2 regions of the Ensifer sp. PDNC004 genome follow, and region 1 is predicted to be linked to the other one. Evidence: riboswitches for the same ligand, from Rfam matches in the RefSeq annotation. Region 1 holds a riboswitch; the other holds the start of a gene.
What was found. A riboswitch is a leader RNA that binds a small molecule or an ion and turns the genes downstream of it on or off. The one in region 1 is predicted to bind thiamine pyrophosphate.
Positions count from the first base shown of each region.

Region 1 (7,080 bases):
CGGCCTTCATCAGGATGCCGACGAGCTTGAACACCGGCAGCGTCAGCGCATGCAGGAAGTCGACGACCGGCTCGGCCTTCTTGCCGACCATGGCGAGCGACAGGCCGAAGAGCACGGAAATGAACAGCACCTGCAGGATGTCGCCATCGGCGAAGGCGCCGACCAGCGTCGTCGGGATGATGCCCATCAGGAAGCCGGTGATCGTCTGCTCATGCGCCTTCTCGGCATAGGTCGTCACGGCCTTGACGTCGAGCGAAGCCGGATCGATGTGCATGCCGGCGCCCGGCTGGACGACATTGGCGACGATCAGGCCGATGATCAGCGCCAGCGTCGAAAACGTCAGGAAGTAGATCATCGCCTTGCCGGCGACGCGGCCGACCTTGGCAAGATCGGTCATGCCGGCAATGCCGGTCGCGACCGTCAGGAAGATGACTGGCGCGATGATCATCTTGACGAGACGGATGAAGGCGTCGCCGAGGGGCTTCAGTTCCGTGCCGAGCGACGGATAGAAATGGCCGAGCAGAATACCGGCGGCGATCGCCGCCAGCACCTGGACATAGAGATGGCGATAGAAAGGTGTCTTGCCGCGCGGTTCCGCGGACTGTTCGATAATCATGAGATCCTCCACTGCACCCAGTCCGGCGTCATGCCGGGCCTCCCGGGTCAAATTCCGATGCGCGACAGCGCGGGCTGTCATGTGGATGTCATTTGCAACGGCCGTGCCAGTTCGCCGCGGCAGTAACCAACCCTTTGAATTGATGAGGATGTTTTGTGCGGGCGGCTTGGCGCGCACGAAGAGTTGAGCGGATTTCCGCACAGCCCATCTGGAAGCTTGAGCGAAAGAATGCACAATTGGGCCATGTTCGATGCCCTCTCCGCCCCCCTCAATCTGGCAGATCTCGACCAGTCGATGCGGCGCACCTGGCTGGTCTTTGCCGGCCTTGCCGTCGCCCTGCTTGTCGCCGCGCTCCTGCTCGCCGGCGAATACGGCCGAAGCCAGGCGCTCGAAACGGTCGATGCCCAAAGCCGGATCGATGCCAATCTGAAGGCCTCGCTGTTGCGCGCCGTGCTTGAACGCCAGCGCTCGACGCCGCTGGTGCTGGCCGACGATGTCGAGGTGAAGGCGGCCCTTTCGACCCGCAGCCCACAGGCGCTGCAGCGGCTGGACGAGAAGCTGCAGGCGCTGGCGGCCAACACGGATGCCGCCGTCATCTATGTGATCGGCCCCGATGGTGTTGCCGTCGCTGCCAGCAACTGGCGCGAGCCGACGAGTTTCGTCGGCAACGACTATGCTTTCCGCGAATATTTCCGCATGGCAATGCGCGACGGCAAGGCCGAGCATTTCGCCATGGGCAACGTCAGCAAGCGGCCCGGTCTCTACATTTCGCGACGGGTTCAGGGTCCCGACGGTCCGATCGGCGTCGTCGTCGCAAAGCTCGAATTCGACGACGTGGAAGCCGAATGGCTCGCCTCCGGCAAGCCGGTCTACGTCACCGACCGGCGCGGTATCGTGCTGATCACCAGCTTCCCGTCCTGGCGCTTCATGACGACGAGGACCATTCCGCGCGATCGTGTCGCCGCCATCCGCGACAGCCTGCAGTTCGGCGATGCTTCGCTGCTGCCGTTGCCCTTCCGCGACATCGAACCGACGAGCGACGGTTCCAGCGAGTTGCGCGCGCTCCTGCCCGGCGATAGCGAGCGGCGGTTCCTCAGGGTCGAAACCATGGTGCCGACCACAAGCTGGCGGCTGGAGCAGCTGGCGCCGCTCGATGGCGCGATCTCGGCGGCAACCCGCGAGGCCCGGCTGATTGCGCTCGCCCTTCTCGCACCGCTACTGGCGCTCACCGCCTTCCTCCTGCGCCGCCGCCAGACGCTGGCGCTCGTCTCAGCGCGCGATCGCGCCGCCCGCGACGAGCTGGAAACCCGCGTGGCGGAGCGCACCCATGACCTCAGCCTTGCCCGTGATCATCTCGAAACCGAGATCGCCGACCACCGGCGCACCGGCGAAAAGCTGCAGGCGGTGCAACAGGAGCTGGTCCAGGCGAACCGGCTGGCGATCCTCGGCCAGGTGGCGGCCGGCGTCGCCCATGAGATCAACCAGCCGGTCGCGACCATCCGCGCCTATGCCGACAACGCCCGCACCTTCCTCGATCGCGGCCAGCAGCAGACCGCGGTCGAGAACCTCGTCAGCATCGCTGAACTGACCGACCGGGTCGGCACCATCACCGACGAACTCAGAAGCTTTGCCCGCAAGGGCCGCTTCGTCGCCGAACCGACGCCGATGCGCGACGTGATCGAAGGGGCGATGCTGTTGCTGCGCAGCCGCTTTGCCGGCCGCATGGATGCGATCGTCATCGACCTGCCGGAAAATGGCCTACGCGTGCTCGGCAGCCGCATCCGGCTGGAACAGGTGCTGATCAATCTTCTCCAGAACGCGCTGGAAGCGCTCGGCGCGCGCGGCGATGCCGAGATCCGCGTGCGCTGCGAGGAGAGCCCGTCCGGGACGGTTTCGCTCGTCGTTGCCGACAACGGCCCGGGCATTCCCCCGCATATCCGCGAGGATCTGTTCACGCCGTTCAACACCTCGAAGGACGAGGGCCTCGGCCTTGGCCTTGCCATCTCCAAGGAGATCGTCGCCGATTATGGCGGCGATATCACCGTCGACACCAGCGACAAGGGCACCGTTTTCACGGTTCGCCTGAAGAGGGCCTGAGCGATGCAGCCGACCGTCTATCTCGTCGATGACGACACCCATCTGCGCAAGGCGATGACGCAGACGCTGGAACTCGCCGGCCTCACCGTCATCCCGTTTGCCAGCGCCGCCGAAGCGTTGAAGACGCTCGATGCCAATTTCGACGGCATCGTCGTCAGCGATATCCGCATGCCGGGCATCGACGGCCTCGCCTTCTTCCGCCGCATCGAAGCCTTCGACGCAGACCTGCCGGTGATCCTGGTGACCGGCCACGGCGATATCCCGATGGCGGTGCAGGCGCTTCAGGACGGCGTCTACGACTTCATCCCAAAACCCTTCGCCGCCGACCGGCTGGTGCAGAGCGTGCATCGCGCTCTGGAAAAACGCCGGCTCGTGATGGAGAACCGCGCACTGAAGCGGGCCGCCGAGACGGCCGGCGACAGCCTGCCGCTGATCGGCCAGACGCCGGTCATGGAACGCCTGCGCCAGACGATCCGGCACATCGCCGATACCGATGTCGACGTGCTCGTCGCCGGTGAGACCGGCAGCGGCAAGGAGGTGGTGGCGACCCTGCTTCACAATTGGAGCCGCCGCCGCAACGGCAATTTCGTGGCGCTGAATTGCGGCGCTCTGCCGGAGACGGTCATCGAAAGCGAACTCTTCGGCCATGAACCGGGCGCCTTCACCGGCGCCTTGAAGAAGCGCATCGGACGGATCGAGCATGCGAGCGGCGGCACGCTGTTCCTCGACGAAATCGAGGCGATGCCGCCGGCAACGCAGGTGAAGATGCTGCGCGTTCTGGAAGCGCGCGAGATCACGCCGCTTGGCACCAACCAGGTTCGTCCGGTCGATATCCGCGTCATCGCGGCTGCCAAGATCGATCTCGGCAATCCGGCGGAGCGCGGCGACTTCCGCGAAGACCTCTACTTCCGATTGAACGTCGTGACGCTGTCGATCCCGCCGCTGCGCGAACGCCGTGACGATATCCCGCTGCTCTTCTCGCACTTCCTGACCCGGGCGGCCGAGCGCTTCAAGCGAGACGTGCCGATGATCTCTCCAGCCGTACAACGGCATCTGGTGACGCATGCCTGGCCGGGCAATGTGCGTGAACTCTCGCATTTTGCCGAGCGGGTGGCGCTTGGTGTGGAAGGTCCGCTGGGCCAAACGATTGCGCCTACCGAACAGCCCGGATTCGCGCTGCCGGAACGGCTTGAACGCTACGAGGCGGAGATCCTGAAGGAGGCGCTGCGCGCCCAGCGCGGCGACGTCAAGGCGACGATCGAGGCGCTCGGCATCCCGCGCAAGACCTTCTACGACAAGCTCCAGCGCCACGGCATCAACCGCGCCGACTATGCCGAGCGGACAGCACCGGAAAAGGCCGGCCGCTAGCGCCAAATTCGAATCCGAAAACACACGCACTAGGTGCATCTTTGTCGACACGCGAATTCACGCTTGACGACCCGGGCCGTTCGATGGCTATGATCCAGGCATTCACCAGGGGGGTCCCGCAAGGGGCTGAGATTCTGCTGGATGGCCGGCTTGCCGGCTATAGCGCAGTGACCCGTTGAACCTGATCCAGTTCATACTGGCGTAGGGACGGTGCAGATATCGAAGCCAGGATTCCGTGCGGTGAGCACCTGGCGGAGCGTCTTTCATCTTTCCGGCATCAGAACTGGGTCTCCAATCGCAAACTTGGAGCCTCGTCATGAATATTGCCACCAAAACCGCAGCCCTCGCGGTCACGCAAGGCCCGCTTCCGGCCTCCCGAAAGATCCACAAGCCGGGCGTTCTTCATCCGGATATCCGCGTGCCAATGCGCGAGATTGCTCTGCACCCGACCTCGGGCGAGCAACCGGTCACGGTCTATGACTCCTCCGGCGCGTACACCGCCGACGGTGCCGAGATCCGCATCGAGGACGGCCTGCCGCGGCTTCGCCGCAACTGGATCGTCGATCGCGGCGATGTCGAGACCTATGAGGGACGCACCGTCCGCCCCGAAGACAACGGCTTTGTGAGCGGCGACCGGCTGACACCGACCTTCCCGTTCCAGCATGCGCCGCTGAAGGCCACGGGTGGCCGGGCAGTGACGCAGCTTGCCTATGCCCGCGCCGGCATCATCACGCCGGAGATGGAGTTCGTGGCGATCCGCGAGAACCTCGGCCGCGACGCGGCGCGCGCGAAGGTCCGCGACGGCGAAAGCTTCGGCGCCCACGTTCCCGATCACGTGACGCCGGAATTCGTGCGCCAGGAAATCGCCAGCGGCCGGGCGATCCTGCCCGCCAACATCAACCACCCGGAATCCGAACCGATGATCATCGGCCGGAACTTCCTGGTGAAGATCAACGCCAATATCGGCAACTCCGCCGTCACCTCGTCGATGGCCGAGGAAGTCGAGAAGATGGTCTGGGCGACGCGCTGGGGTGCTGACACGGTCATGGACCTTTCGACCGGCCGCAACATCCACAACATCCGCGAATGGATCATCCGCAACTCGCCGGTTCCGATCGGCACCGTACCGCTCTACCAGGCGCTGGAAAAGGTCAACGGCATTGCCGAGGACCTCACCTGGGAAGTCTATCGCGACACGCTGATCGAGCAGGCCGAGCAGGGCGTCGACTATTTCACCATCCATGCCGGCGTCCGCCTGCACTACATCCCGCTCACCGTCGACCGCGTCACCGGCATCGTGTCACGCGGCGGCTCGATCATGGCCAAGTGGTGTCTGCATCATCATCGTGAGAGCTTCCTCTACGAGCATTTCGAGGAGATCTGCGACATCTGCCGCGCCTATGACGTCTCCTTCTCGCTCGGCGACGGCCTGCGCCCGGGCTCGATCGCCGACGCCAACGACGCGGCACAATTCGCCGAACTCGAAACGCTCGGCGAACTCACCAAGATCGCCTGGGCCAAGGATTGTCAGGTCATGATCGAAGGCCCCGGCCACGTGCCGATGCACAAGATCAAGGAGAACATGGACAAGCAGCTCGCGGTCTGCGGCGAGGCGCCGTTCTATACGCTCGGACCGCTGACGACGGACATCGCACCCGGCTACGACCACATCACGTCCGGCATCGGTGCTGCGATGATCGGCTGGTTCGGCACCGCCATGCTCTGCTATGTCACGCCGAAGGAGCATCTCGGCCTGCCTGACCGCAACGACGTCAAGGTCGGCGTCATCACCTACAAGATCGCCGCCCATGCCGCCGATCTCGCCAAGGGTCACCCGGCAGCCCAGGTGCGCGACGACGCGCTGTCGCGCGCCCGCTTCGAGTTCCGCTGGGAGGACCAGTTCAACCTCTCGCTCGACCCGGAAACAGCCCGCAATTTTCACGACGAGACCCTGCCGAAGGAGGCGCACAAGGTCGCGCATTTCTGCTCCATGTGTGGCCCGAAATTCTGTTCCATGCGGATCTCGCACGACATCCGGGCCGAGGCGCAGAAGGAAGGGCTGGAGGCGATGGCTGCGAAGTACCGCGAGGGCGGCGACCTCTACATGCCGGTGGAAAAGGCGGCTGGCGCGGCCGAGTAGGCGGCAAAGCCCACTGAAGGGGCCGGTCACGGCCCCTTCAATTCGCGCAGGATTTCCCGGTGCTCGCCAACGGTCTCCTCCTCCTTCACGTTCGGGTTTGACCGGAGTGGCAGGCGCGCTTCCGACCCGCCCAATCGACGAATGCGCCCCCCCCCCGTCGAACCCGCGATCATCGGCGTGTTGCGGCCACCGCCATGGGCCCGCACCTTGCGCGGCACCCGAATAGCTTGTCCCCGCGTCGATTGAACGGTATGCAAGGCACTCGCAAAAGTCGCTGTCGGCGAAATTCATTCGCGACGCGCTGCAGTCCTATGACGCGCAGAAGGTCTTGCAGAACGACGCAACAACGCCGTTCGCACAAGGAGAAAGACTTGAGGACACGCCTGCTGAGACTGACGGCCCTGTCCATCGGGGCCCTTGCATTCGCAGGCGACCTGCCGCGCGATGGGAGCTTTACCGCGGGCCTTTCCTGGATTTCCGCCGCCCATGCGGACGACGCCAATACCGGCGGCGGGAATGGTGAAGGTGCTCCGGGCGGCGGCGACCAAGGCGGCGAAAACGTCGGGAGCGGCGGCACCGAGGGTGGCGGTGACGGGAGTGGCGGCAACTGGGGCTCCGGCGACGGTAGCGGCGTGGGTGGCGAGCCCGGTGGGACCGGCGCAGGCGGCGGAGGCGGCGTCATCGACGGAAGCGGCCTGAGCGGTGGAGACAGCGAGCGTCACTCTTCGCGCGACGGGCGCGATTACGGACCGACCGGCAGCGTATGGCACGGCGGCAGCAGCTTCCTCAATCTTTTCCGCCAGACACCGGAAGAGCCCGCCGAGGGGAGCGGGCCAGAATCTTCCACCCGGCAGAAGGG
Region 1 is NZ_CP070352.1:1,402,091-1,409,170, reverse strand. Features, by position in the region: gene JVX98_RS06220 (dicarboxylate/amino acid:cation symporter) at 1-616, opposite strand, end outside; gene JVX98_RS06215 (ATP-binding protein) at 845-2,713, shown strand; gene JVX98_RS06210 (sigma-54 dependent transcriptional regulator) at 2,717-4,081, shown strand; TPP riboswitch at 4,179-4,307, shown strand; gene thiC (phosphomethylpyrimidine synthase ThiC) at 4,398-6,221, shown strand; gene JVX98_RS06200 (hypothetical protein) at 6,593-7,080, shown strand, end outside.

Region 2 (7,080 bases), on a different replicon from region 1:
TCCGATGACGTCGGAAAGCGTGCCGGAGACAAGCTGGGCAAAGGCGAAGCCGGCGAAATAGAGCGACAGCGTCATCTTGATCGCCGCTTCGCTTGAGGAGAACGCACGCACCAGTTCGGGCATCGCCGGCGTGTAGAGCGCCATGGAAACGGGGCCGAGCGCCACCAGGAAGGCACCGATGATGCTTGTGCGCCGCTCGCTCATGCGACGCGTCATTGCGCGGCTCCGGCCCGGACCTCGGCCTTCTCCGCTGTATCCTTGCCCGCAAGGCACGGATCGAGCTGACGCAGATTGTCACGCAGGATGCGCAGGTTGGAACAGAGAAGCGCGCGCGCTTCCGCATCCAGCCCTTCGGTATAGGCATCCATCATTTCGCGGAGGCCGGTCATCAACTCGTTGAGCAGCGGACCCGCCTTTTCGGTGATGATAACATTCTTGGCGCGACGATCCGCCGGATCGGGAACACGGGCGACGAGCCCGTTGGTCTCCAGCCGGTCGAGATAGGCCGACAGCGTCATCGGCTCGATGCCCATGCGTGTGGCGATTTCGGCCTGTTTGATGCCCTCGGTAAGCGCCGCCTGGATCAGCGTGCGCGCCTCGCCGGGCGTGATGCCCAGGTCCATGGCATTGACCTTGCGGTCGAAGGCCCCGCGCAAGAGGCGCGAGACATCGGTCAGAAGCATTCCAATGGTTTCGGATTCTAGCTTGAAGGGCATCATGATCGTTCACAGGTGATATAATAAGTTTTACTTATCATATCATCTGATAACGTTCAACGCGGCAAGCGATCATTCCCTTACCAGTTTAACGGTAAAACCCGCAAGGATTCAACGTATTACCTTTGCATTCACGCATGGAACCGTCTTGGCTGTCCCTCAGCCCTCGAGCTCCTCGCGCAGCATCTCGAGCTCCAGCCATTCCTCTTCCATGCGAGCAAGGTCGGCACGCAGCTTCTCCAGCTCCTGCGCCAGTTTCGCAAAAGCATTTGGATCTTTTGTGAAGAGGTTGGGATCCGCCATCTTTTCTTCGCGCTTGGCAGCCTCGGCCTCCGCCTTGGCGATCTCCTTCGGCAGGTTTTCGAGCGCGAATTTCTGCTTGTAGGAAAGCTTGCCCTTGGCAGCCTTCGGCGCTTCGGCCGTGGGTGCGGCGGCATCGGCCCTGGCCTTCTCCGCCTTCTCGGCCTTGCGCTTCTCCTCGATCGCGCCCTTGCGCTGCGCCATCATGTCGGAATAGCCGCCGGCATACTCGATCCAGCGTCCATCCGGCGCCTCCGGATTGGCTGGTGCGATCGTCGAGGTGACGGTGCGGTCGAGGAAGTCACGGTCGTGGCTGACGAGGATCACAGTTCCGGCAAAACCGGCGACGATCTCCTGCAGCAGGTCGAGCGTCTCGATGTCGAGATCGTTGGTCGGCTCGTCGAGGATCAGAAGGTTCGTCGCCCGCGCGAGGATGCGCGCCAGCATCAGCCTTGCGCGCTCGCCGCCCGAAAGCTCACGGATCGGGGTGCGCGCCTGCTCCGGCTGGAACAGGAAGTCCTTCATGTAACCGGTAACGTGGCGCTGCTCGCCATTGACCAGCAGGTTGTCGCCGCGCCCGTCCGTCAGGTAGTGCGCCAGCGTATCGTCGAGATTGAGGTCTTCGCGCTTCTGGTCGAGCGTCGCGATTTCCAGATTGGTGCCGAGCTTTACCGTGCCTGTGTCGGGCTCGATCTGCCCGGTCAGTATCTTCAGGAGCGTCGTCTTGCCGGCACCGTTCGGGCCGACGAGACCGATGCGGTCGCCGCGGTGCACGCGGATCGAGAACGGCGCGACGATTGTGCGCTCGCCATAGGCCTTGGTGATCTTCTCGGCCTCGATCACCAGCTTGCCGGATTCCTTGGCGTCGGCGGCCGTCGCCTGCACGGTGCCCTGCGGCCCCTTGTGGCCGCGATAGGTCGCCCGCATGGTCTGCAGCTCGCCAAGGCGACGCATGTTGCGCTTGCGCCGCGCGGTCACGCCGTAGCGCAGCCAATGCTCTTCGCGTTCGATCGCCTTGCCGAGCTTGTGCTGTTCCAGTTCTTCCGCCTCTAGCACTTCATCACGCCAGGCCTCGAAATGAGCGAAGCCACGGTCAAGGCGGCGCGACTGGCCGCGGTCGAGCCAGACGGTGGCGGTCGAGACCTTTTCCAGGAAGCGCCGGTCGTGCGAGATCAGCACCAGCGCCGAACGGCTGCGGATCAGTTCGTCTTCCAGCCATTCGATCGTCGGCAGGTCGAGATGGTTGGTCGGCTCGTCGAGCAAAAGGATGTCCGGCTCCGGCGCCATGACGCGGGCAAGTGCTGCGCGACGCGCCTCGCCGCCAGAAAGGCGCTTCGGGTCTTCTTCGCCGGTCAGACCCAGGTGTTGCAGCAGGTAGGCGACGCGATAGGGATCGTCGCTCGGGCCGAGGCCCGCCTCGGCATAGGCCTGCACCGTGTCGTAACCGTCGAAGTCCGGCGCCTGGTGCAGATAGCGGATGGTCGCCGAGGGATGGCGGAACACTTCGCCCGACTGCGCCTCTGCAAGGCCCGCGGCGATCTTCATCAGCGTCGATTTGCCCGAGCCGTTGCGGCCGACCAGGCAGATCTTGTCGCCCGGCTCCACTTGAAAATTGGCGCCGGCAAGCAGCGGCGTGCCGCCAAAGGTGAGGAAGATATCGTCGAGTTTCAGAATGGGAGGCGCCAAGGCTCAGGCTCCGGAAAGATCATAGGGGCGGGCAAGCACCAGGGCGCGGCCGCTCTTGAGAGTGAAGCGAAGGGGACCCTCCGCAACGTTGGAAACGGTTCGGGACGAACCGAACGGCAGGGTGAAATCGTCAAGCGGGTAGCGCGCATTGACGATCGAAAGGCCGGTAAGCTCGGTCAGACCCAGCACCGAGAAGAGGCAGCCCTTGGGCAGGTCGACTTCGAGCGGGCCGGCCAGCAGTGGATAGGCCTCTTCCTCGCCCGACGTCATCAACACCGAAAGCCCGCGCTCGGCAAGGGCGACGGCATGAAGCAGATGCATGAACGCATGATCACTGCGGGTGCCGCCGAGCGCGCCGGCGAAGATCAGGCGATCGGCCCCGCGCGACAGCGCCGCCTCGACCGCGATCTCGCCATCCGTCGCGGCCTTTGCCGCCGGATAGGGCTCGCGCGGGACCGACGCGTAGTCCGCAAGAAGGGCTTCCTCGGTCGAATCGAAATCACCGACCCAGACATCGGGCACGATGCCGAGCAGCCGCGCATGGCGCATGCCGCCATCAGCCGCGATGAAGCGACTTGCGGCCAGTTGGTGAGCCAGCCGGTCGGTCAGCGAAAGGGCGCCGCCAAGCAGAATGGTGAAGGTCGATCGAGCCATGGCAAAGCCCATAGCGCAAAGGACCGCCGAAGGAAAACGAAGAAAACCGTCGGGCGACCGGTTCTCGGTATTTTGGTCAGACCGTCAATGCCCCTCGGGCACCGGATCGGGGAACAGCATGCCGGCATAAATGCCGGGGGTCGAATCCGGGATCTCGACAGCCCCGGCCACCCGCTCGTAGAACTTCGCGGGCCCGACACCGCCGATAATCGCATAGCCGTAGCCGGCCGCGCGCATGGCCGTCAGGCTTGCAAGCAGCAGCGCCTCGCCGATCCCCTGCCCGCGCATGCCTTCGTCGACACCGGTCGGACCGAAAAAGCCGAGCGCCGTCACGTCGTGGCAGGAAAAGCCGACGATCTTTTCGTCATGGACTGCGACATGCATGCGTGTCGGGGTCGAGGAAAAGGCGGCTTCCGCCTCGCCCGCCCATCCGGCGCCAAAGGTCTTTTCGATCCAGGACACGACCAGGCGGCGCTCCGGCGCCATGGCGCGGCGAATGCTGATGCCAGGATCAAGCTTCGACTGAGGCTCAGCCGGCAGGGCATAAAGTCGAACGAGCATATCGGGCATGACATTTCCTCCTCGCTGCCGTTGTGTAGCGCAGTTGGCGGCTTACGCAAACATGCGCCGTTGTGCCGGCCAGGCGCCCTTGCTTCCTCGCAAACATCGCTTGCCTTGGGGCCTTGGCAGCGGTAAATCTCTTGCCGCTCTAACGGGGTGCCTCCCGACCGCATGGCGGCCGGAGGCTGAGAGGCGTAAAAACGCCAACCCGCGGAACCTGATCCGGCTCATACCGGCGGAGGGATTAGACGCGATCGGATCGATACGCCCTTTTCCCATGCAACAACGAACTTTGGGAGAGAGGTCCTCGCCATGTCCAATTCATCGCAACTCAAACTCTTTAGCCGGCTAGCCCTTGCGGCCGCCGCAAGCCTCGTTTTTTCCGGCGTCGCGACCGCGGCCGACACGACGCTGACGGTCTTTACCTATGAGAGCTTCATCACCGAATGGGGACCGGGCGCCAAGGTTGCGGAAGCCTTCGAGAAGACCTGCGAGTGCAAGGTCAACTACGTCGGCGTCGCCGACGGCGTCGAGCTTCTCACCCGCCTGAAGCTCGAAGGCGCGGCTTCCAAGGCCGACATCGTGCTCGGCCTCGACACCAACCTCGTGGCCGAAGCCAAGGCGACCGGCTTCTTCGCGCCGCACGGCATCGAGGCAACCGGCGTCACCGTGCCCGGCAACTTCTCCGACGACACCTTCCTGCCCTATGACTACGGCCACTTCGCCGTCGTCTACGATACCGAGACGCTGAAGACGCCACCGAAGAGCCTCAAGGAACTGGTCGAAGGTGACCCGTCACAAAAGATCGTCATCGAGGATCCGCGCACGTCGACGCCGGGCCTCGGCCTGCTCCTCTGGGTCAAGGCCGTCTATGGCGACGAGGCGGGTGCCGCCTGGGCGAAGCTGAAGGACCGCGTCCTGACCGTCACTCCCGGCTGGTCGGAAGCCTATGGCCTCTTCACCAAGGGCGAGGCGCCGATGGTGCTGTCCTACACCACGTCGCCGGCCTACCACATGGTCGCGGAAAACACCGAGCGCTATCAGGCGGCTGCCTTCTCCGAAGGCCACTACATCCAGATCGAAGTCGCCGGCATGACCAAGAACGCCAAGGAGCCGGAACTGGCAAAGCAGTTCCTCGCCTTCATGACCGGTCCGGACTTCCAGTCGATCATCCCGACGACCAACTGGATGATGCCGGTCGCAGCGACCAAGGAGCCGCTGCCGGACGCCTTCAACAAGCTGGTCAAGCCGGAGAACACCTTCCTCCTGCCTTCGGAGGAGGTCGCCAAGAACCGCAAGGCCTGGATCGACGAATGGCTCGCCGCCATGAGCAAGAACTGAGGCCGGATTGTTCGCACTGCGCGAAAATCGCATGACAGTGGTCGCCGGGGCAGCCTGCCTCGGCGCCTTCGTGCTTTTCGTCGGCCTGGCGATCGTCGCCTTGCTGAGCCAGACGGGCGGCGCGAGCGATGACGCGCTGTTCGACGCCTATATCTGGCGCGTCACCCGCTTCACCCTGCTGCAGGCGACACTCTCGACGCTGCTGTCGGTTCTCTTTGCCATCCCGGTCGCCCGGGCGCTGGCGCGACGGCCGCAGTTTCCCGGCCGCATCTGGCTCTTGCGCCTGATGGCGTTGCCGCTCGGCCTGCCCGTTCTCGTCGGCGCACTCGGCTTGATCGAGATCTGGGGGCGCCAGGGCTTCCTCAATTCCGGCCTGCGCTGGCTCGGCCTCGCGCAGCCCGTCAGCATCTACGGCCTGTTCGGCATCCTGCTCGCCCACGTCTTCTTCAACATGCCGCTTGCGGCGCGCCTCTTCCTGGCCGGGCTCGAGCGCATCCCCGCCGAGTATTGGCGCAGCGCCGCCAATCTCGGCATGCCGTCGCGAGCACTCTTCCGTTTCATCGAATGGCCGGTCCTGCGCGGCCTCCTTCCAGGTGCCGCCGGCCTCGTCTTCATGCTCTGTGCCACCAGCTTCACCCTCGTGTTGACGCTTGGCGGCGGGCCTGCGGCCAGCACAATCGAAGTGGCAATCTACCAGGCGCTGCGCTTCGACTTCGATCCGCCGCGCGCCATCGCGCTATCGGCCCTGCAGATCGCCATGACCGGCCTGCTGCTGTTCCTGCTTCGTTATCTGGCGACCGAGCCGGAAGAGGGCATGACCGGTGGCCGCACCGTGCGCCGCTTCGATGGCGCGTCCAGGATCGCGCGCCTGAGTGATGGCGCCTGGATCGCCCTTGCCTTTCTGTTTCTTGGCGCACCGCTGATCGCCGTCCTCACCTCCGGCCTCGAAGCCGATCTGCTGAAGCTCGCGCGCGACCCGGCGGTGCACCGGGCGCTGCTGACCAGCGCGGCAATCGCGCTCGCGTCGGCCCTCGCCTCCGTCACCATGGCGGCCGTGATGATCCGCGCAGCCGCGACCGTCACCGCGCCGCGTCACGCGACGTCGCTCGCCCGCGGCTTTGCCGGCGCCATCGGCGCCAGCACCTCGCTGATCCTGCTGGTGCCGCCCGTGGTGCTCGGCGCCGGCTGGTTCCTTCTGCTGCGTCCCTTCGGCGATGTCGCGCGTTTTGCGCCCTTTATCGTCGTGGCGATCAATGCGCTGATGGCGCTTCCCTTCGTCCACCGCATCCTCGCGCCGGCAATGGCGACCCATGCGGCGCGGTCGGAACGGCTGACGGCAAGCCTTGGCATCCGTGGCTTTGATCGCCTGCGATGGATCGACTTTCCGGCGCTGCGCAAGCCGCTGCTGATGGCACTTTCCTTCGCCATGGCGCTGTCGCTCGGCGACCTCGGCGCCGTCGCCCTCTTCGGCAGCCAGGACATGGTGACGCTGCCCTGGCTGCTCTATAGCCGCATGGGCAGCTACCGCACCGCCGACGCCGCCGGTCTCGCCCTTTTCCTCGGGCTTCTGTGCCTGATCTTCACCATCCTCGGCACGGCGAATGACAGCCGGCCGGAAAGACGCAAAGCATGACCCACCCCGTTCCCGCGATAGAGCTGCGCGATGTCGAGGTCCGTTTCGAAACGGCCGCGCTCACCTTCGATTGCACGATTGCCACCGGTGGCATCGTCGCCGTCGCCGGTGCGTCGGGCTCCGGCAAGTCGACGCTGCTCCACATCATTGCCGGGTTCGAGGACCCCGATCGCGGCGAGGTCCGCATTC
Region 2 is NZ_CP070353.1:3,046,366-3,053,445, reverse strand. Features, by position in the region: gene JVX98_RS23020 (multidrug effflux MFS transporter) at 1-216, opposite strand, end outside; gene JVX98_RS23015 (MarR family winged helix-turn-helix transcriptional regulator) at 213-716, opposite strand; gene JVX98_RS23010 (ABC-F family ATP-binding cassette domain-containing protein) at 876-2,702, opposite strand; gene JVX98_RS23005 (thiamine diphosphokinase) at 2,706-3,356, opposite strand; gene JVX98_RS23000 (GNAT family N-acetyltransferase) at 3,441-3,926, opposite strand; TPP riboswitch at 4,060-4,178, shown strand; gene thiB (thiamine ABC transporter substrate binding subunit) at 4,230-5,258, shown strand; gene thiP (thiamine/thiamine pyrophosphate ABC transporter permease ThiP) at 5,266-6,891, shown strand; gene thiQ (thiamine ABC transporter ATP-binding protein) at 6,888-7,080, shown strand, end outside.
Region 2: another riboswitch for thiamine pyrophosphate. It lies ahead of thiB (thiamine ABC transporter substrate binding subunit); the one in region 1 lies ahead of thiC (phosphomethylpyrimidine synthase ThiC).